One region of the Vibrio sp. 970 genome, then DNA from elsewhere that is predicted to be linked to it. Evidence: predicted binding sites of a transcription regulator. Region 1 holds the regulator's gene; each other region holds the start of a gene.
What was found. Region 1 encodes CRP, which controls carbon source genes, mostly activating them, when cyclic AMP is high. Its sites were predicted from a motif close to TGTGANNNNNNTCACA; they were not measured.
Positions count from the first base shown of each region.

Region 2: cdd (cytidine deaminase) is a predicted target of CRP. The motif match lies at 1,147-1,162, and genes of this name have one in related genera.
Region 3: deoD (purine-nucleoside phosphorylase) is a predicted target of CRP. The motif match lies at 1,863-1,878, and genes of this name have one in related genera.
Region 4: R7Q11_RS00270 (NupC/NupG family nucleoside CNT transporter) is a predicted target of CRP. The motif match lies at 1,645-1,660, and genes of this name have one in related genera.

Region 1 is NZ_JAWOTW010000025.1:30,154-35,098, forward strand. Features, by position in the region: gene R7Q11_RS23085 (DUF1338 domain-containing protein) at 54-845, shown strand; gene crp (cAMP-activated global transcriptional regulator CRP) at 982-1,614, opposite strand; gene R7Q11_RS23095 (phosphoribulokinase) at 1,855-2,724, opposite strand; gene R7Q11_RS23100 (YheU family protein) at 2,850-3,062, opposite strand; gene R7Q11_RS23105 (hydrolase) at 3,096-4,103, opposite strand; gene R7Q11_RS23110 (TIGR02444 family protein) at 4,191-4,679, opposite strand; gene R7Q11_RS23115 (ABC transporter ATP-binding protein) at 4,676-4,945, opposite strand, start outside.
Region 2 is NZ_JAWOTW010000004.1:355,958-360,902, reverse strand. Features, by position in the region: gene R7Q11_RS08625 (CidA/LrgA family protein) at 1-157, shown strand, start outside; gene R7Q11_RS08620 (LrgB family protein) at 159-836, shown strand; gene cdd (cytidine deaminase) at 1,267-2,154, shown strand; gene purT (formate-dependent phosphoribosylglycinamide formyltransferase) at 2,298-3,473, shown strand; gene R7Q11_RS08605 (thiopurine S-methyltransferase) at 3,546-4,196, opposite strand; gene R7Q11_RS08600 (phosphoribosylglycinamide formyltransferase) at 4,512-4,945, shown strand, end outside.
Region 3 is NZ_JAWOTW010000002.1:413,358-418,302, forward strand. Features, by position in the region: gene R7Q11_RS04400 (hypothetical protein) at 1-963, opposite strand, end outside; gene deoD (purine-nucleoside phosphorylase) at 1,034-1,744, opposite strand; gene R7Q11_RS04410 (YbgA family protein) at 2,143-3,093, shown strand; gene R7Q11_RS04415 (MerR family transcriptional regulator) at 3,083-3,883, shown strand; gene phrB (deoxyribodipyrimidine photo-lyase) at 3,906-4,945, shown strand, end outside.
Region 4 is NZ_JAWOTW010000001.1:58,641-63,585, forward strand. Features, by position in the region: gene R7Q11_RS00255 (tryptophanase) at 1-364, shown strand, start outside; gene R7Q11_RS00260 (DUF2913 family protein) at 443-1,054, opposite strand; tRNA gene R7Q11_RS00265 (tRNA-Leu) at 1,087-1,170, opposite strand; gene R7Q11_RS00270 (NupC/NupG family nucleoside CNT transporter) at 1,732-2,940, shown strand; gene R7Q11_RS00275 (DUF3541 domain-containing protein) at 2,995-4,083, opposite strand; gene R7Q11_RS00280 (alpha-ketoglutarate-dependent dioxygenase AlkB family protein) at 4,153-4,758, opposite strand; gene R7Q11_RS00285 (diguanylate cyclase) at 4,891-4,945, shown strand, end outside.

The sequences.
Region 1 (4,945 bases):
GCAGCCAACTTCCGCTTACCTTTAAACTCTACATCTCGTAACAAGGAGTCGTTATGACGCCCGATGTGTTATTTGAATCGCTATGGCAAGATTACATTCAACGTCTTTGCCCTTCGGCTGCTAAAGTGCATCAGCTGCTTCAAGAAGATGAGCCTCTGATGAATGATCATATAGCTTTACGTACCTTCAATATCGCGCCTCTTGGTATTGAAACTCTAGCTAAGCCATTTGTAGCTATTGGTTACAAGGCGTGTGGTGATTACATTTTCGAAAGCAAAAAGCTGGTTGCTAAGCACTATGAGCACCCAGATCCGAAGCAACCTAAAGTATTTATTAGTGAGCTAAAAGTTGAAGAGTGCTCGCCTGAGCTACAAGAGATTGTGAAAAATTTGGTGGCACAAGTCGATGCTGACAAGCTGAACGATAGCGCATTCTTACATGGTGGACGCTTGTGGGATTTAAGCTTTGCTGATTACCAAACGTTGGCTAAAGAAAGTGAGTACGCATCTTGGCTTGCGGCGCATGGTTACGGAGCAAACCACTTCACGGTGAGCGTTAACCAACTCAATGAATATGAAGAAGTGAAGCAGGTAAACGATCATCTGCGTACCGCTGGGTTTACCATTAATGAAAATGGTGGTGAAGTGAAGGGCACTCCTGAGGTGTTGCTAGAGCAGTCATCGACCATGGCTGATAAAGTAGCGGTTCGTTTTAGCGAAGGCACTGAAATTATCCCTGGCGGGTTTTATGAATTTGCTAAGCGCTATCCGATGGAAAATGGTGATTTGTACCCAGGTTTCGTGGCCGCTTCAGCTGACAAAATCTTTGAAAGTACGAATGGCTAAGTTTTAGGGTTAACCTGTTAAGCTTACTCATTAGTGTTCGCTGCACCCTATCTCATTTGGTCATGAGCAAATAAAAAGCCACCAATGTTGCCATTGGTGGCTTTTATAATTTTGTTCGTGTCACTCTAGTTTGAGATTAACGAGTACCGTAAACCACGATGGTTTTACCGTGAGCAGAGATTAGGTTCTGCTCTTCTAGCATCTTCAAAATACGACCTACTGTCTCACGAGAACAGCCAACAATTTGACCGATTTCTTGACGAGTGATCTTGATTTGCATGCCGTCTGGGTGAGTCATTGCGTCTGGTTGTTTTGCAAGGTTCAGAAGCGTCTGAGCGATACGACCAGTTACGTCTAGGAACGCCAGGTCACCCACTTTTTGGCTAGTTACTTGAAGACGACGAGCCATCTGCGCAGAAAGACGCATTAGGATGTCTGGGTTTACTTGGATAAGCTGACGGAACTTCTTGAAAGAAATTTCAGCAACTTCACAAGGAGATTTAGCACGAACCCAAGCTGTGCGCTCTTGGTCTTCCTCGAATAGACCAAGTTCACCAATAAAGTCTCCTTGGTTTAGGTAAGAAAGGATCATCTCCTTACCTTCTTCGTCTTTGATAAGAACCGCAACAGAACCTTTAACGATGTAGTACAAAGTTTCTGCCTTTTCGCCCGCGTGAATTAGCGTGCTCTTTGAAGGGTACTTATGAATATGACAGTGTGAAAGAAACCACTCTAATGTTGGGTCGGTTTGAGGTTTACCTAGAACCATAATATCTCACTTCCTCTGCAGGGTACGCTTGCGCTATCCATATTTTAGCTAAGCCTGAATTAGGCCTACTAGAATAAGAGCACTTTTTATATGCTGCAAGCTCTCTTGTGTTTCGGTAAGAAATAGTATCCTTTTTCGAAAACGATTTCTTGATTTTAATCGTGCCATGATTGAGATTTTGTAAGCAAAACTGTGCACATGATCACGGTATGAAAAGTAAACATCTTCGCAGGCAGGTTTTTAGCCAATTTTCCCTGTTTCGATGAGCTGTTGTAGGATAGGCCGAACTATGAGCTCCATTGCAAAGCTCATCTTACCGCCGGGTACGACAATCGTGTTGTGGCGTGACATGAATGAGCCATCAATCATGGCCAGCAGATATGGGAAGTCGACATTCTTGATACCGCGTAGGCGAATCACCACAAAACTCTCATCCAAACTAGGGATGCCTTTTGCATTAAGTGGGTTGGAAGTATCAACGGTCGGTACGCGCTGGAAGTTGATGTGAGTACGAGAAAACTGAGGAGTGATATAGTTGAGGTAATCGTCCATGGATCGCACGATTGAGTCCATTACCGCTTCACGCGAATGGCCGCGATCGCGAGTGTCGCGTACGAATTTTTGTATCCACTCTAAGTTCACAATCGGCACCATGCCAATTAAGAAATCCACATGTTGAGCAACATTAACATCACCATCCACCACGCCACCATGTAACCCTTCATAAAACAGCACGTCGCTGTTTTCGGGTAAGTCTTGCCACGGTGTAAACGTGCCTGGCATTTGATTGTAGGGAACCGCTTCGTCAAACGTGTGCAGATAACGGCGCACGCTGCCAGTGCCATCATGCCCGAACTTACGGAAAAACTCTTCTAGTCCCGGGAAGTCATTAGCTTGTGGGCCAAAGTAGCTAATGTGTCGACCTTGCTCGCGGGCTTTGCGAATTTCGATGTCCATTTCTGGGCGAGTAAAGCGATGGAAGCTATCGCCTTCAACCCATGCGGGTTTAACGTTCATCATATTGAACATTTTACGGAAGGCTTCAGATGTAGTGGTCGTGCCGGCACCGGACGAACCAGTAACCGCAATAATTGGGTGTTTAGCTGACATGACAAACCTTGTCGAAAATTACTTACCTGTAATGTGCAGTAGAGTTACTACTGCACGGTCGATATCCCACTATAGCACGTAACAATACCTTGTCATCGAGTGGGATACGGTAAAATGTGAAGGGTCTAAAATTTTGTTTTATGTTGAATATCGACGGTTTCGTGTAGCTCAGAGAACACGATAACCGCTTCACCTTTTTCCAATTGAGCTTTAACTTGATCAATTTTGTCTTGCAAAGAAACCTCGACGGTTCCGTAATCCGTTCCTTCGCGTAAGACGAATTCACGAATTAAGTTTTCCAATGTTTCCGGCGCAATGTCTTGCCATGGAATGATCATAAATACCTCTAACTTTTATGATGAGCGGCTAGTTTACTGCGTTCGTTGCTTGGATACAGCAGAAAGGTAATCTGCGGCGATACTTTCGTAATACGCGGGCAGCGCTTCCTCCAACCAAAACTTAGGTTTTAACGCCGTTCCTGTCAGGAAGCCAACATGGCCACCGTGTTCAAAGAGACGGTAATCAATGTTATCTGGCAGAACAAACTTCGGGATCACATCGTCGGTCATGAACGGATCGTCTTTGGCATGGATGATCAGTGTGGGTAGCGTGATTTGCTGTAGTTTACTTAAGCCAGAGCATTGGTCGTAATAATCTTGTGCGTCTTTGAAGCCATGCAATGGTGCCGTAATCAAATCATCGAATTCATACAATCGTGTGACACGTTTTATTGAGTTGTAGGACAGCGCAAGCTCGCCATGCAGTAGATGATGCTTTTGTAACGCGTTACGTTTCAGTGAAGAAAGCAGATAACGGCGATACACTTTTGAAAAGCCTTGTTCTATACGGTTTGCACACGCCGCTAGGTCTAAAGGCGCTGAGATAATAGTCGCTGCATTCAAAATAGGGTGGTCTTTATATTGGGCTAAATAATTCGCCAACATGTTACCGCCAAGAGAAATACCAACTGCAACTTTGGGATTATCAGGAAAACGTTGTTCAAGGTGCTCTAGGAAGTAACGAGCATCCGTCACTTCACCCGAGTGGTAAGCTCGTGCTTTTTTGTTTGGTTTACCGCTGCAGCCACGAAAATGCATCATCACCGACAGCCATCCAGATTGAGCAAATGCATTCATTAACCCATTGGCATAAGGGCTATAGAAGCACCCCTCTAATCCATGAAATAAAACAAAAATCGGCTTTTTTTGTGCAGGCTCTTGGGTTGGGTCCTCGCTCCACGCGAGATCGAGAAAGTCGCCATCGGATGTATCGAGGGTTTGCCAAATCGGCGTAAATAACGCTTTTTTGCGAATAAAACGCGGCAAAAGCGTTTGGAGATGCGGGTTTTTGATCCCGGCGGCTGCGAAAAATTGTGTCATACCTAACTGCTCTTATGCGGTCCTTCGGTGTCCGTTGAAGAACTTATTAATATAATCCTTTATAAAGATTATAGGTATTCTACAGATTTATGGGCGTTTTGGTGGTTGAATGTTTGGCACCGGAATAGCAAAGGCTTGCTGCAAATGCTCCCCACCGAGTTGACGACAGTATCTCAACGTCAGTGGGTCACCATCATTTTTGAGTAGTGCAAGTGAGTTAATGCAGTCCACCAAATCCGCTTGTTGCTGCTTTTCTAGTTGCAGCTCAAACTGCAAGGTCTCACGATACAAAGCGTCATTGACTTGAGACTTAAGGTGGCGACGAAGGTCGCGAAAGGAGTGAAGTAAAGTTTCGCTTCTACCTAGACAGTCTTGCACCAAGGGCCAGTCTTTTTCTTGGAAAATGAGTTGCTGCTCATCGAGCCATCTGAGCAGCAGGAGTAGGTTCACGTTACCGTGGTAGTTGTTTTGCAATGATAAGCACGCCTCTTTCACTTCTCGCACACCATAAAACTGCAGACTAAACTGCCAAAGGTGTTCTAGGGTGAGTGTGTATTCAGCGTGTTGATTACTCATTGATTAAACTCTAGCTCCATCTGCTCCAACGTTTCTTGAGCAGACATCCATTCCATTTCAATTTCTTCGAGCTCAGCCTTACTAGAAGCTTGAAGTGCCAGCACTTGGTTAAGTTTAGCTTTATTTTCGGCCGCATACAGTGAGTTGTCCGCCAATTGTTCTTCAGCTTCGGCCAGTGCAGCACCTAACTTATCCATTTTATTTTCTAGTTGTGTCAGCGTTTTGCGAATTGGCGCTGTCTGTTTTCGAAACTCTGCATCGCGACG
Region 2 (4,945 bases), on a different contig from region 1:
CTTATTGTTCGTTCCTATTAGCGTGGGATTAATGCAACATTTCGATATGCTACTCGCTAATGCCCTCCCTATCATTGCTAGCGCAGTTGGAGGCTCACTCATTGTACTAGTCAGCCTCGCTTGGCTGCTGGACTACTTGTTAAAGGAGAAGCACTGATATGTGGTTAGTTGTTACCATTGCGGTTTTTCTTGTCGCGCGCCAAATTGCAATCAAAGTGAATAATCCTCTAGCAAATCCTTTGCTGATCAGTATTGCAGTGCTCATTCCTTTGCTTACTTACTTAAATGTACCGTTTGAAACGTATTATGCGGATAACGAAGGGATCAGTTTTTTACTTCAACCAGCCGTAGTTGCTCTGGCTTATCCACTATATGAACAACTACCACAAATTAAAGCAAACTGGCGAATCATCACTTTTGCTTGCACAGTAGGCAGTGTGATGTCGATGATGACAACCACCTTGATCGCAGTCGCTTTCAAAGCGGATATCAGTTTAATCGCGAGTCTAGTGGGTAAGTCCGTCACTACACCAATAGCGATGGAAATATCGAGTCACCTCGGTGGTGAAGCCGCCGTTGCAGCGATCTTGGTTCTGATTGTCGGTTTATTGGGCGCAATTTTGGCATACCCAATTTACAATTTGATTGGAATTAAACACCCGATTGCACGTGGTCTGACAATGGGTACAGTCTCTCATGCCTTAGGCACCGCTACTTGTGCAGAGAAACAGCCCATAGATGCCGCGTTCTCATCACTCGCATTGGTTTTATGTGGGATCATAACTTCTATTTTGGCTCCAAGCTTTTTTGCTTTGGCTGTCTGGCTATATCAATAGTTAAGCGCTCTCGGTCTGCCCTCCTTCCGGCAGGCCGTAGCCTTTCCGCTTCTTCCTTACCCTTTTCAAAACCCTATCTTATCTATCAACCTCACCCAGTAATATCGTGAAGGGACTTGATCGAGATATACATTCATAGCATTAGCATTCTAGGTGCTACCACTCGCTCTAGATTACGTAGGTATAAAGTAGCATAGCGGTAAAAGTCGCGTTAGTAACATACTCCTGCTCCTTGGTCATATGAATATATACTGATATGGTTAATTGTGAGACGGAGATAACGCTTCACACCTGTGCAATCGAATACATGTGTGAGCTCACTCTAATTATGTAACAGAATTATCAATTGCATTATTTATCGTGATCTAACGCACGGAACATTTCTATCTTTCACATAGAATAACTGTCCATGCAATAACAAGGATTCAACATGAAAAGTCGCATTGAACAGGCGCTAGCAGGCGCTCCAGAAGCACTTTCCAAACAACTTGCTCCTATCATCCAAGCTGATGATTTTGATGCTACGCTTTCAGTTCAACAATTTGAGCAGTTGCTTTCAGCTACCGGTCTATCAGACAAAGAGCTTCGTGTTGCGCTACTTCCTTTTGCCGCAGCGTACTCCTATGCTCCCCTTTCTGACTTTTATGTCGGCGCTATCGTTCGTGGTCTTTCAGGTCGCCTTTACTTCGGTGCCAACATGGAATTCTTTGGTGTACAGTTGGGTCAAACGGTTCACGCAGAGCAGTCTGCGATTAGCCATGCTTGGATGAAAGGCGAACGTGGTGTTAAGGATATCACTATCAACTTCAGCCCATGTGGTCACTGCCGCCAGTTCATGAATGAGTTATCTACCGCAAACGAGCTTAAAATCCAGCTCCCAGAACGTGAAGAAAAGTCACTTCATGAATACCTGCCTGAAGCCTTTGGACCAAACGATCTCGGTATCGAGTCCGGCTTAATGGCAGAAGTTAAACACCAATTCTCATGTGATGATGAAGACGCACTCATCCAAAGTGCAGTTGAAGCGATGAACATGAGCCACTCTCCATACACCAACAACTTGAGTGGTTTAGCATTAGAGATGACTAGCGGCCGTGTATTCCAAGGCGCTTATGCAGAAAATGCAGCGTTTAATCCTAGCTTGCCACCGCTACAAGTTGCGCTAATCCAAGTTTTACTTGCGGGTGAAACCTTTGACAGCATCAAAGCCGCTGCATTGGTAGAAAACTCTGAAGGTAAGATCAGTCACTTAGCCGATACGCAATCAACGTTGGAAGCGTTGAATCCAGATATTCCGCTTAGTTTTGTCAACGTATAAACGACAAATTCAACAAAAAGCTCTACAACATGTAGAGCTTTTTTATTACCTAAAAACCAAAAGCAAACGTTTGCTTTGTCATAAAACTTCAGTATGATCTCCTGCAATTTATGTCTCATCACTCTATTTTGTAAGGGAACACTATGTTTGGCACTGCAACTAGCGCAAATGCTACCCGTGTATTACTTTTAGGCTCTGGCGAACTCGGTAAAGAAGTCGCCATTGAATGCCAGAGACTTGGTTTAGAAGTGATTGCTTGTGATCGCTATGCCAATGCTCCAGCGATGCAAGTCGCTCACCGTAGTTATGTTATCGACATGTTAGATGGGAACGCCTTAGAAGAAGTTATTACGAAGGAACAACCTACTTACGTCGTACCAGAAATTGAAGCCATCGCAACCGGCAAACTGGTAGAGCTTGAAGAAAAAGGACTGAATGTTGTTCCAACCGCTAAGGCAACCAGGCTAACAATGAATCGTGAAGGTATCCGACGTTTGGCAGCAGAAGAACTGGAATTGACGACTTCACCTTATCGTTTTGCAGATAACTTTGAAGACTTCAAAGCCGCGGTTGAGCATGTGGGTATTCCGTGCGTGGTGAAGCCTGTGATGAGCTCTTCAGGTAAAGGGCAAAGTGTTATCAAGACCGAAGACGACGTTACAAAAGCATGGGATTACGCTCAGGAAGGCGGGCGTACGGGTGCAGGTCGCGTTATCGTGGAAGGTTTTATCGACTTCGATTACGAAATCACTTTATTGACCATCAGAGCCGTTGACGGTGTGCATTTCTGTGCTCCAATTGGTCATCGTCAGGAAGATGGCGACTACCGCGAATCATGGCAACCGCAAACTATGTCAGAAAACGCAGTAAAAGCGGCTGAATACACGGCTGAGAAAGTGGTAAACGCGCTCGGTGGCTACGGCATCTTTGGTGTAGAGCTGTTTGTCAAAGGCGATAAAGTCATTTTCAATGAGGTCTCTCCTCGCCCTCACGATACGGGTATGGTTACAATGATTTCGCAGGAAATGTCTGAGTTTGCTCTCCACGTGCGCGCGTTTACCGGAATGCCAATTAATAATATTGTACAATATGGCCCATCTGCGTCTGCTGTTATTCTTGGACAAGGGACTTCCACAAACATTCGCTTTGAAAACCTAAGCAAAGCTTTAGCTCAACCTCAAACACAAGTTCGTCTATTCGGTAAGCCAGAAATCGATGGTCGCCGCCGTTTAGGTGTTGTCCTTACGCGACGAAAAACCACCGAAGAAGCCGTTCAAGATGCTGTTGAAAGTGCTTCAAAAGTGAATATCATTTATTAAATACGAACCACTCATACAAAAATAGCGCAGCTCAAATTGCTGCGCTATTTCGTGTTCCAAACCGAAGAGAGCCTATTCACTCTCGATTAAGTACACTTCTTCAGAGAAGCGACTTAAGCCTTTTTTCGCAATTTTAGGATGATTCTCGTCAGCTTCATCTACGTTCAAACAAGTAACTTTGTAACCTGAAAATAACTGCTCAATCTCTTCGACCGGCACGCTAAATGGAGGCCCCGCCATCTCTTCTTGAGGATAGTTGAGTGTAACAAGCAAAATACGACCGCCTGGGTTCAAAAGTTGCTTGAGACGCTCTACATACTCCTCTCGCATATCTTGCGGTAAAGCAACCAACGCGGCGCGATCATAAATGATATCGGCTTGAGATACTGGTGCAGTGAAAAAGTCCCCAGTATAAATAGAGAGCTCATCAAATTGATAAAGCTCGTGCATGCCATTAAGAGGCGTTACCGTTGGCGTGTAAAAATGTTCAGCAAAAAAGGCACGCACAGCAATATGGCTTAGCTCAACACCTTCAACCGAATCATGCTTCATCGCTAGCCAAATCAAGTCTTCTGACTTTCCACATAAAGGAACTAACACTTTATCTTCACGCTTTGGATTAGTGTGTTTCCAATATACTGGTAATAGCGGGTTTACATCTTCCAAGTGAAATCCGATCTGATTGCTGGCCCATTTGTTATGCCAAAATTCTTGGTCTCTCATTTTACTTTCTACTTGTCGGCTGTTTTCATTTTGAGAGGTAAGACTAACGTTTTTTTTCAATTTGTCTATGCCGTTCATCTTTGGTTAATACTGCGGTGATAGGATGTAATCGGTCTCATAGGAGACGCGCCTTTATCTGATAATCAGAATAAAGAAAAGAGAAATGGTGATCTAACGCACGATTCTACTTCAAGATAAAACTGAAACCTTGGAATCTTTCGTAATGGCCCCATTTATAAGTTAGTACCTGATTTGCCGAACTTAGCGACCTTTATGTTCCCTATTTTCTAAGTACAAGCAAGTTAAGGAGAGTGAATGAGCTTATTTCTTCGTACTACAGCATTGATGCTTTTGGTACTTAGCCGTGCACCGGCATTTGCCGCACTTCCAATTACCCCTGCGCCTAATGGCGAACAAAATCGTTCAACCAGCCAAAACGAAGTTTGTTCGAAACTTTTTAAACACAGCCTTAGCGGTTTATATGGCATTCAGTCAATCGACACCACACCAACTCAGCCATATTCTGACTTCGACATTCTTTACAGCAAAGCTCACCAAGCGCAATTTGAACTTGAAACTATCTGTAAAAGTACCGCACTTCTTAATGACGCTCAGCCATACTTCGCAGGCGTGAAATCCAAACAACGAGCAGAAGAAAAGATAGCTTTAGAATTAGGTGGGAAAGTTGAACGTATTACTGACCTAGCACGTGCAACGATTGTAGCTGAAGACGTCGCGAGCTTAGTCTC
Region 3 (4,945 bases), on a different contig from region 1:
CATATCAAGTACGTGCAAATAGTGTGCATACGAGGTGTATGGCGGACGGACTAATGCCCCTTTTGAAGGGTAATGAAATACAGATAGATTACCAAGAGGGTCTTCTACGTTACCGCGAGCCAAAATTGTTTGGTATTTTTGGTCAATTCGCTCTCTGAGGTGATGAGAAGGTTCCGCAAGCGGCTCACTTGCTTCCGCTACGTACTCCTGGGAAACAAAACGAGACACCTCATCGTAAGGATTATGATCGAGCGTTGCGATTGGCTCTTCATCAGCGGAATAATTGACGTGCTGGCAAAGAATATAGCCAGAATGCGCTTCGCCAGAAACAATCCAATACACACCATTATTGCTGTTCGGTTGCAATGCAATATAGTTTGAGGCCAATTCATAATGCGTTGCGTGGTTTACCCAGCGCGCATCAATGGTTGCCAGCTTGCGGCGGCAGCGGCTAGCTATATGGTCAACATGATCGTAAAAGGTTTTTGGGTTAATACTAAGCTTGCGGCAGATTTCTCGTACGGAATATCCCGTAAACAATAAACCCATCAAGTTCTCTTGAAATTGAAGCTTCTTGTTGGCACCAGACCACTTGTCGACAAAGGTACTTTGACACACTTTACAGCGGTAACGTTGGCGATCGCCACTGTAACCGAAAGCGTGATAGAGGTGTTTGTGAGTGTGGACAGAAAGTCCAAAGTTGTCGCAATCATCATTACGGCAAGCAGGCAACCCGTCACTGTGGACGTGCCGCAGGCGATGAAGTTCGTTCACGACATCGCGATTATTAAGTAAGGGGGGGAAAGCTCCACATTCACGGCATACCATCGCCGGACGCTTAGGGTTCGCATGTTGCAGAACGTAACGCTTTGCATCACTCAATCCAAAGTTGTCACACGCCAATGTTTTACAAAAGTTGAGTTGTAACCCATCTGCGTCTTTTGGCAGTTCGCCGTTAGACACAATCGCCCCCTCGGGATAATTCGGGCAGCCAGCATAACTCTGGCTGCAAATTATTACTTACTATTTGTTCTTAGATGTTGATTGCAGTTTCTAGTGCAACTTTCATCATGTCGTTGAACGACTTCTGACGCTCTTCTGAGCTTAGTTTTTCACCACGGATGATGTGGTCAGAAACTGTCAGGATAGTCAGTGCTTTCGCGCCTAGGTCAGCTGCTACGCCGTAGATACCAGCCGCTTCCATGTCTACACCTAGGATGCCTAGTTTTTCCATCTTCTCGAAGATGTCTGCTTCTGGTGTGTAGAACAGGTCTGCAGAGAATACGTTACCTACTTTTACAGGCACTTCCTGAGCGCGCGCTTGGTTAACTGCTTCTTCTAGAAGACCGTAATCAGCGATTGCTGCGAAATCGTGGTTGTTGAAACGGATACGGTTAACTTTAGAGTCTGTAGAAGCACCCATACCGATAACAACGTCCATTAGTTTCACGTCGTCACGTACTGCACCACAGCTACCTACACGGATAACGTTTTTCACGCCGTATTCAGCGATTAGCTCGTGTACGTAGATACAGCAAGACGGGATACCCATGCCGTGGCCCATTACAGAAACTTTTTTGCCTTTGTAAGTGCCAGTAAAGCCGAACATGTTGCGAACGTCACAAACTTGTTTCACATCTTCTAGGAACGTTTCAGCGATGTATTTAGCGCGCAACGGGTCGCCTGGCATTAGAACTGTTTCAGCGAAATCACCTGGTTGTGCGTTAATGTGTGGGGTTGCCATAAGTGCTCTCCAAAGTTTTGTTTTGATAAAACGCCTCTATTATAGAACGCTATTACCAATTCTGTTGAACTTGTTCGTTTTCGTTGAGGCAATAATATCGGGACGTACAGTAGCCCCTTGAGAGCTTAGTCACAAAAACCACGCATTTAGAAACTGCAACTACTATTGATAACCAAATCTGTTGAAATCAAAAGAGCAATCGATTTGCTTTTGAGCAGTTTGTCGATTGCGCGCACAAATTCTTTGTTTTTGGGCCAAACTTTTTTCTGACAGCTGGTTGATCGAAATACTTTCGAGTGAAGTAAAACGATTAAATTGTACAACTTATTTTCTTGTACAATCTGGAAAGGCTTGCTATAAGTTATACAACAAAACTTTTTGTATAGGGGTGCGTCATCATGGAATCTTCAATCAAAGTAGGTATCAGTTCGTGTGTTTTGGGTGAACGAGTGCGTTTTGACTCTGGTCATAAGGTGAGCAACTTTGTGACTAAAGAGCTCAGCCCGTATTTTGACTTTGTTTCGGTATGCCCTGAAGTCGGCGTAGGTATGCCAGTACCCCGTCCAACAATTCGTCTTGTTTCTAATGAAGAGCGTGTTGCATTGGTTGAAACCAAAAATCCAGAAAATGATCATACCGACAATATGCTCACTTACTCGGCCAATAAAGTAGATGAACTTCAAAGCGAGCAGCTTTGTGGTTACATCGTTTGTGCCAAGTCACCAACTTGTGGCATGGAGCGAGTCAAGGTTTACAGCAAGAACAGTGCTGCGAAAGAAGGTGTTGGCTTGTATACACAAACATTGATGCAAAAAATGCCTTGGTTGCCTGTTGAAGAGGATGGCAGACTTAACGACCCTGTATTGAAAGAAAATTTTATTACTCGAGTATTTTGTCTAAATGACTTTTACGACTCGATGGATGGTGAGCCTACTCGTGGCAAAATCATCGACTTTCATTCGCGCTACAAACTGACGTTAATGGCACACCACCCAGAGTCATACCGCTCCCTTGGCCGCTTAGTCGCTGATGTCGCTAATTATGAAATTGAAGACTTTTACCAAGAGTATCGTTTAGGACTGATGAAGGCGTTAACGAATCGGGCTAGCCGCAAAAATAACACAAATGTGTTGATGCATTTACAAGGGTACTTCAAACGCTCACTAACTAAAGAAGAAAAAGAAGAGTTAGCGACAGTGATTCACGACTACCGTATCGGAATGCTGCCTCTGCTAGCACCACTTACATTGATTAAGCATTACTTAAATACTTACCCAGACGAATATTTAGCAAAACAGAAGTTTTTAGAACCGTATCCGCAGGAGATGAGATTACGCTATGGTTTGTAGTTCAGAAGAAAAACTATACGCGATCCGAGATGTCGCAGAAATCACGGGTGTAAAACCAGTTACGCTGAGAGCTTGGCAACGAAGATACAACTTGATCCAACCTCAGCGAACTGAAAAAGGACACAGACTCTATCGCCAGCAAGATCTCGATACGATTCGCGAAGTCCAGAGTTGGCTCGCGAAGGGGATTTCGATTGGTAAAGTGAAGGGGCTGCTAGGAAAAAGCGCCGATGTCGAAGTCAAAAACGAGGTTCGCACACTCGAAGAAGTTGAAAACATGCTGCTTGCGCTGTCTACCCTGAATCGAGGAAAAGCAGAGAGTTTACTTGCCTCTGTTCTTAAAGAGTACCCACTAAAACTCGTTATTGATCAGTTCATTAGCCCAGTATTTGATGCGCTAGATATGGTAAAAGGATCGCTGCGATCTTTGCAGGTGGGGTTATTTCAGACTTGTTTGATCACTCGACTTGCCCTTGTTATCGATTCTGAAAACAAAGCAGCTTCCAAAGGAAAGTGTCTGCTCATTAGCTTTGAACAAAACAGAGAGGCCGAGAGTTGGATTCAAGCAGCGAAGCTTTGTGAACAAGGGTATCACACGACTTTGATCGATAAGGTTGATGATGTTTCTGGTCTACTAGATCACGAGGTCGTTGAAAATGGTTCGTTTATCTACCTTTTCTCCAATAAAGCACTAGCTGCTAAACAAGTAGCGTCCATCAAAATGCTTCACGCACAGCTAGGTGATCGGATGGGGTGCTCTGAAGTGATAGAGAAATTACACCTAACTTAGTAGACAAAAGATAGGAGCTACCATGATTTTAGTATGGTTTCGACGTGACTTACGTACGTTAGACCACACGGCACTCAAAGCGGCATTGGATTCAGGTCAGCCTGTCGTCGCTTGCTTTATCGCGACGCCAGAGCAGTGGCGGGAGCATCACATGGCGCCGATGCAGGCAGACCTCATTGCTCGTCGCTTAGCTTGTCTTAACGAGGAGCTTGAAAGCCTTAATATTCCCTTTTTGTACAAAGAGGTACCGTCGTTTTCCGATTGTACAGATGTGATTAGTGGGTGGGCGGAAACACTTGAAGCCACGTCTGTCATGGCAAACATTCACTATGAGGTGAACGAACGAGAGCTCGATACACAAGTAAGTGAAGCGTTAGCTTCTCACGATATCGAATTTGAACTGTTTCATGACAAATGTGTGCACGCGCCAACGACGGTTCTTAATAAGCAAGGCGAATGTTTTAAGGTGTTTACGCCATTCAAGCGTGCTTGGTTAACGCAGTTCCATATGCCGACGGTAGTAAAACCTCACGAGCAAGCGCCACTCAATAAAAAGGTACTCGAACAATTAGAGTCGGCTCGATTTAATTCAAGCTTCACATTTAGCTATGCTCGAGAATCCAGTGAAGACTGGCTGGCTTCGACTAATGATATTTTGATGCAGCTTAGGGAATTTGCACGGGAGCGCAGTGACGCGTATCAAAGCGAGCGAGACTTTCCAGCTATTGATGGCACTAGCCAACTGTCTCCATACCTTGCGATTGGCGCGCTATCACCAAGGCAGTGTATTGCTCGTTTGTATGCTGAAAATCAACAAAATGACCTTACAGAAGGGAAAGCAACTTGGTTAAGTGAGATCATTTGGCGTGAGTTTTATCAGCACCTATTGGTTTTCGAACCAAAACTCGTCAAAGGCAAAGGATTTATCGATTGGGAGGATAAAATCCAGTGGTCCTATGATGAGAAAGCCTTTGAGCGATGGAAGACAGGAACAACAGGATACCCAATCGTTGATGCAGCAATGCGTCAGCTCAATCAAACAGGTTGGATGCACAATCGATT
Region 4 (4,945 bases), on a different contig from region 1:
ATACCCAACGGGTGGTCATGCGGTGTTTGTGGATGCCGCTAAGATTTTGCCACATATTCCAGCGGATCAGTTTCCTGCGCAGGTATTGTGTAATGCTTTGTACTTGGAAGCGGGTATTCGAGCAGTAGAGATAGGATCGTTGCTGCTTGGTAGAGATCCGGAAACGGGCAAACAAAAAGTGTCAGAGCTTGAGTTGATGCGTTTGACCATTCCACGTCGTGTCTACACAAACGATCATATGGATTACATTGCGGATGCGATTATCGAACTGAAAAATCGTGCACATGAGTTAAAAGGGCTCACTTTCGAGTACGAGCCACCAGTGCTGCGCCACTTTACTGCTCGATTTAAAGAGATCGATTAACTCAAGTTTAAATCTAGATAAGCAAAAGGCCGCGAGTTTCGCGGCCTTTTTCGATTCGTTTATTTCTTAGCGTTACAGTTACGCTAACTCTAATGTGATGCGAACGAACTGGTCGTCTTGATACTGCACTTCATAATTGAAGGTACCACTGGCGTAAATGCTGCCAAGGAAAAGTGAGCGTTGACTCATTGGTCCGCGGAACAGCATCGAAATAGGAGCGATTAGGGCGTTATTATCATCGAAGTGCTGATTTAAGTTCTCAGAAAGCACACACAGCAAACAGCCGTGTTGGTCGTGAGATAAGTCGACGTCTTCCGGTCGCGATAATAACACGGTAGTCCCCAGTTTCTTCTCAATCTCGTTGATCAGCAGCAAGTAGCTATCTAGATCGGGTTGAGGATTTCTGGGTTTGTCTGCACCGACGCAGCGCTCGAGTAATTCTTCCAGATTTCCGTTCTCACCTTTTGCCTGCTGAGTCAAAGACTTTAACGGCTTTTTAATCAGCTTATAGCGATTACTCTTCAGTTTTGGTTTCAGCCATTTCTGAAGTAAGTCATTACGTTCTTTAAGGGAGAGGCCATGCGAGGACGCGTGAATTTTAAAGTGCAGGTGTAATAAAGCGTGAACCGCAAGCTCACTCAGAAGTTGATTAGCATCTGTAGACTGTCTTGCCTGCTTAGAACTTTGCATTACACTCGAACAAAATTAGGGAAGAAGGATAATGGTGCCGAGAGAGGGACTCGAACCCTCACACCAAAGGCACTAGCACCTCATGCTAGCGTGTCTACCAATTTCACCATCTCGGCATCATGATGCTCTGAATACTCAGAGGCCTCGAAAGAAGCAACGCGAATTGTATAACCAAAATCCACCTGTTGGCGAGAGCAAAATGACGAATTTTGGCTCTTTCGAGTTTGATTGCATATTTATTGGTCACTTTTATGTTTTTTACCATCAACGCCTATCCTTATGCCCTTACTTTTATTAATAGTATGACGACAAAAGAGTACTTTTGCCTAAATTTTGAACGCTTGAACGTTTGCGTAAATAAATGTGATGAATATCTCTTTTTGTTGGCTATACTTGCGTCCCGTTTAAGCGGGAATTAGGGTTTAGTTGTTCAGGACCCTTACCCATACAAGCCGTCACATGGAGCAGGCCAAGCAACATGCTCGCCAGCAGTGAATGACCCCACGGACCGGACCAGCTACGTTCAATTGCTTGTATAAGGTAAAAATAAGATGTCGAACTATTCGTTCTGTCTACATTCTGGATCTAAAAGTGAGTTATCACTCGCTGCGTTGTCCCTTTCTTCTGCCAATTCCTTTGGCTCTTTTTTCTTTTTCAACGTTTAGTAGGTCCAGCTCATGAGTGTTCTATTTAGTCTATTTGGTATTGTTGCACTGCTAGGTTGTGCTTTCCTACTTTCTGAGGGTCGTTCTTCCATTAATTGGAAAACTGTATCTCGCGCCTTGATGCTACAAATGGGGTTTGCTGCGTTAGTGCTCTATTTCCCGTTGGGTCAAGCGGCGCTGGCGAGTTTAAGTAATGGTGTCGCGGGGCTACTCAGCTTTGCTGATGAAGGGATTAAATTCCTCTTTGGTGACCTCGCTTCTTCTGGCTTTATCTTCGCTATCCGTGTCCTTCCTATCATCATCTTCTTCAGTGCTCTTATCTCCGCCCTTTACTATTTGGGCATTATGCAAAAAGTGATTCAATTTATTGGCGGCGCTATCCAGAAGTTCTTGGGTACGAGTAAAGCAGAGTCTTTGGTTGCAACAGGGAACATTTTCTTATCTCAAGGCGAGTCACCACTTCTTATTCGTCCATTTCTTTCTAACATGACTCGCTCTGAACTGTTTGCCGTGATGGCTGGTGGTATGGCTTCAGTGGCGGGCAGTGTGCTTGGTGGTTATGCTGGTTTGGGTGTCGACCTCAAATACTTGATCGCGGCAAGCTTTATGGCAGCACCAGGTAGTTTGATGATGGCAAAAATCATCGTTCCTGAGCGTCAAACGCCAAGCGATTACAACAATATTGAGCTAGATAAATCAGAAGAAAGCAACGTAATTGATGCGCTAGCAAGCGGTGCCATGGGCGGTATGAAAGTTGCCGTTGCTGTTGGTACCATGCTTATCGCTTTCGTGAGTGTTATCGCGATGGTGAACACGGGGCTAGAAAACTTGGGTGAGATACTTGGTTTCTCTGGCGTAACGCTACAAGCGATTTTTGGTTATTTGTTTGCACCTCTAGCGTGGTTGATTGGTGTGCCAAGCCACGAAATTCTAGCTGCGGGTTCATACATTGGTCAGAAAGTGGTGATGAATGAGTTTGTTGCGTTTATCGATTTTGTGCAGCACAAAGCGACACTGTCTGAGCATACTCAAATTATTATCACTTTTGCGTTGTGTGGTTTTGCGAACATTGGCTCAATTGCGATTCAGTTGGGTTCTATCGGCGTGATGGCACCTGAGCGCCGCAAAGATGTTGCAAGTCTAGGCCTAAAAGCGGTTGCTGCTGGTACACTCGCTAACCTGATGAGTGCGTGCTTAGCGGGCATTTTTATCTCTCTCTAATTTAGATTGAAGATACACACTAAAAACCCGCCTAAATGGCGGGTTTTGTTATTTCTAAGGCTTGGGCATTAAGCCGTAAGGTATCGATTTAAAAGCCTCTGGGTGCTCTTGATAAGTTGGCGCTTTATGTACCCCTTTCCAATCGAGCAGCATGATGGCTAGTACGTTACGGTGTTCGCCGTACTTGAGATCAAAGTTACCGTCGACCGACGGAATCATCCCTTTTTCTGCGTTGATTGCGTGACGAATGGCTTGGCGGGTTTTCTTTACGACCGGATCATGGTCCAAGCCTGCTAACAAAAACGAAATGCCGACTTCCGCAATCACGTCTTCTTTGGCGCGCAGTAGGATAGTGTCGATATTGTTGCGAAAGTAATCATAAATCCATTGGTGTTTCTTCTCGCTTACTCGCTCCTGATAATACTGTGAATCGGCAAAGATGATGTGCGTCATACCATAAAGTTTGTTCCAATACTGCTGAGCTGAAAGCATCTTATCTTTATCGTCGGGGTAGGTGTCACGGAAGGTTTGAGTGAATTCCTCGACCACATCTTGCTCTCCTAACTGACGAAGCCAGTAGACTTGGTTTGCAAGCTGAGCTGCCCATGCTTCTATCATCTCTTTGTCCGTAACGTAACGCGAGAAATCGTAGCGCCTAATAATTTTTCTCAGCGTTTTGTCTTGTTTATGCTTTAGGCCGTATTCGTTTGCTCTTGCCATTGCGCCAAGCAAATCCACACCAAGATAAAGGTACTCAGGATGGTGTTTAGTCACGGTATAGCGTCGCTGCCCTCGTTCGGTTTCTTTCTCTTGATACGTGGTCAGCCTTTGAGATGAATAGAGAATGATGTCTTCTGGTTCAACAACTTCATTAGCAAATTGGTTTAACCGGCTGGCTACTTGTGCCATGTCGGTCCAAATGGCAGCGTGATATTTCTCATCTAATGTTTGGCGGTACATGCGTAAGCCAAAATGGCCCTCTTTAAACGCCGGGAAAGTGAACAGTTCCTGTTCGTAGGTACTACGAATCAACTGCGCTGATTGAGTATTATCTAGAAGCGGTACCTCTTCCTGTGATGCCTGAGCTGCAAAGGTAAGTGAGCAAGAGAGTAAGACCGCTAAGCTAAGAGGTTTAATACGCATAAATCCATTCCCTATGAAGTCCTGAACCTAAACCTACCATCAATATTAATTGAGAATGTAAAAGCTGAGTCAATAGTTAAAAATTTGCCTAAAAGTCAGGTTGATACGTTCATCTTTGGTTTTCGCGGTTTTTGGTACGCAGTGCTTCCAGTGATGCTGTAGCTCGCCAGCCATAATCAGTAAGGAGCCGTGAGAAAGCTCGTATTCAATCTCAGTTTTACAATGTAAATTTCTAAGCAAAAATCGACGTGTTTCACCTAAGTTCAAAGATGCGATAACAGGGTTTCTACCTAACTCTGGTTCATTATCTTGGTGCCAGCCCATTGAGTCTTGGCCGTGTCGATATAAGTTAGCGAGAACAGAATTAAAAGTGACATCAGCAACTGATTCACAACGCACGTTGAGCTGAGTTAACTCAGGAGTCCAAGGGTGAGGCTGCATGGTTAAGCCTGAGTAAGTATATGCTGCATCACCGTGCCACGCTTGTAAGCGAGGTTGAAGTACTGACTTGCTGAACATAGTAATGTGTTCTTGGTGCCATGGCAGTGTCTTTCGAAGTTGGTCAAAGTAATTATCCGCCTCAAGATGGTTAAGAAATTGAGGATCATAATAAAGTTTTCCTCTTTCTACTTCTTGCCATAGATCGCCGCCAAATAAATCGCCTTGTTGATGCATCATCTCACACCTAAAACATAAAAGTTGTCAATCACTGTTACCTTTCTGATTATGATTGGTTATTCTTGTGATAATAAGAATTTTAACAATAAATAAAAAATCTCGTAGTTGTATACGAGTTGTGGGGAGAAAATGCGTTATTTACCCAGAAAACGATGCTATTTTGCATTGTTCTTCCTCACCTTTT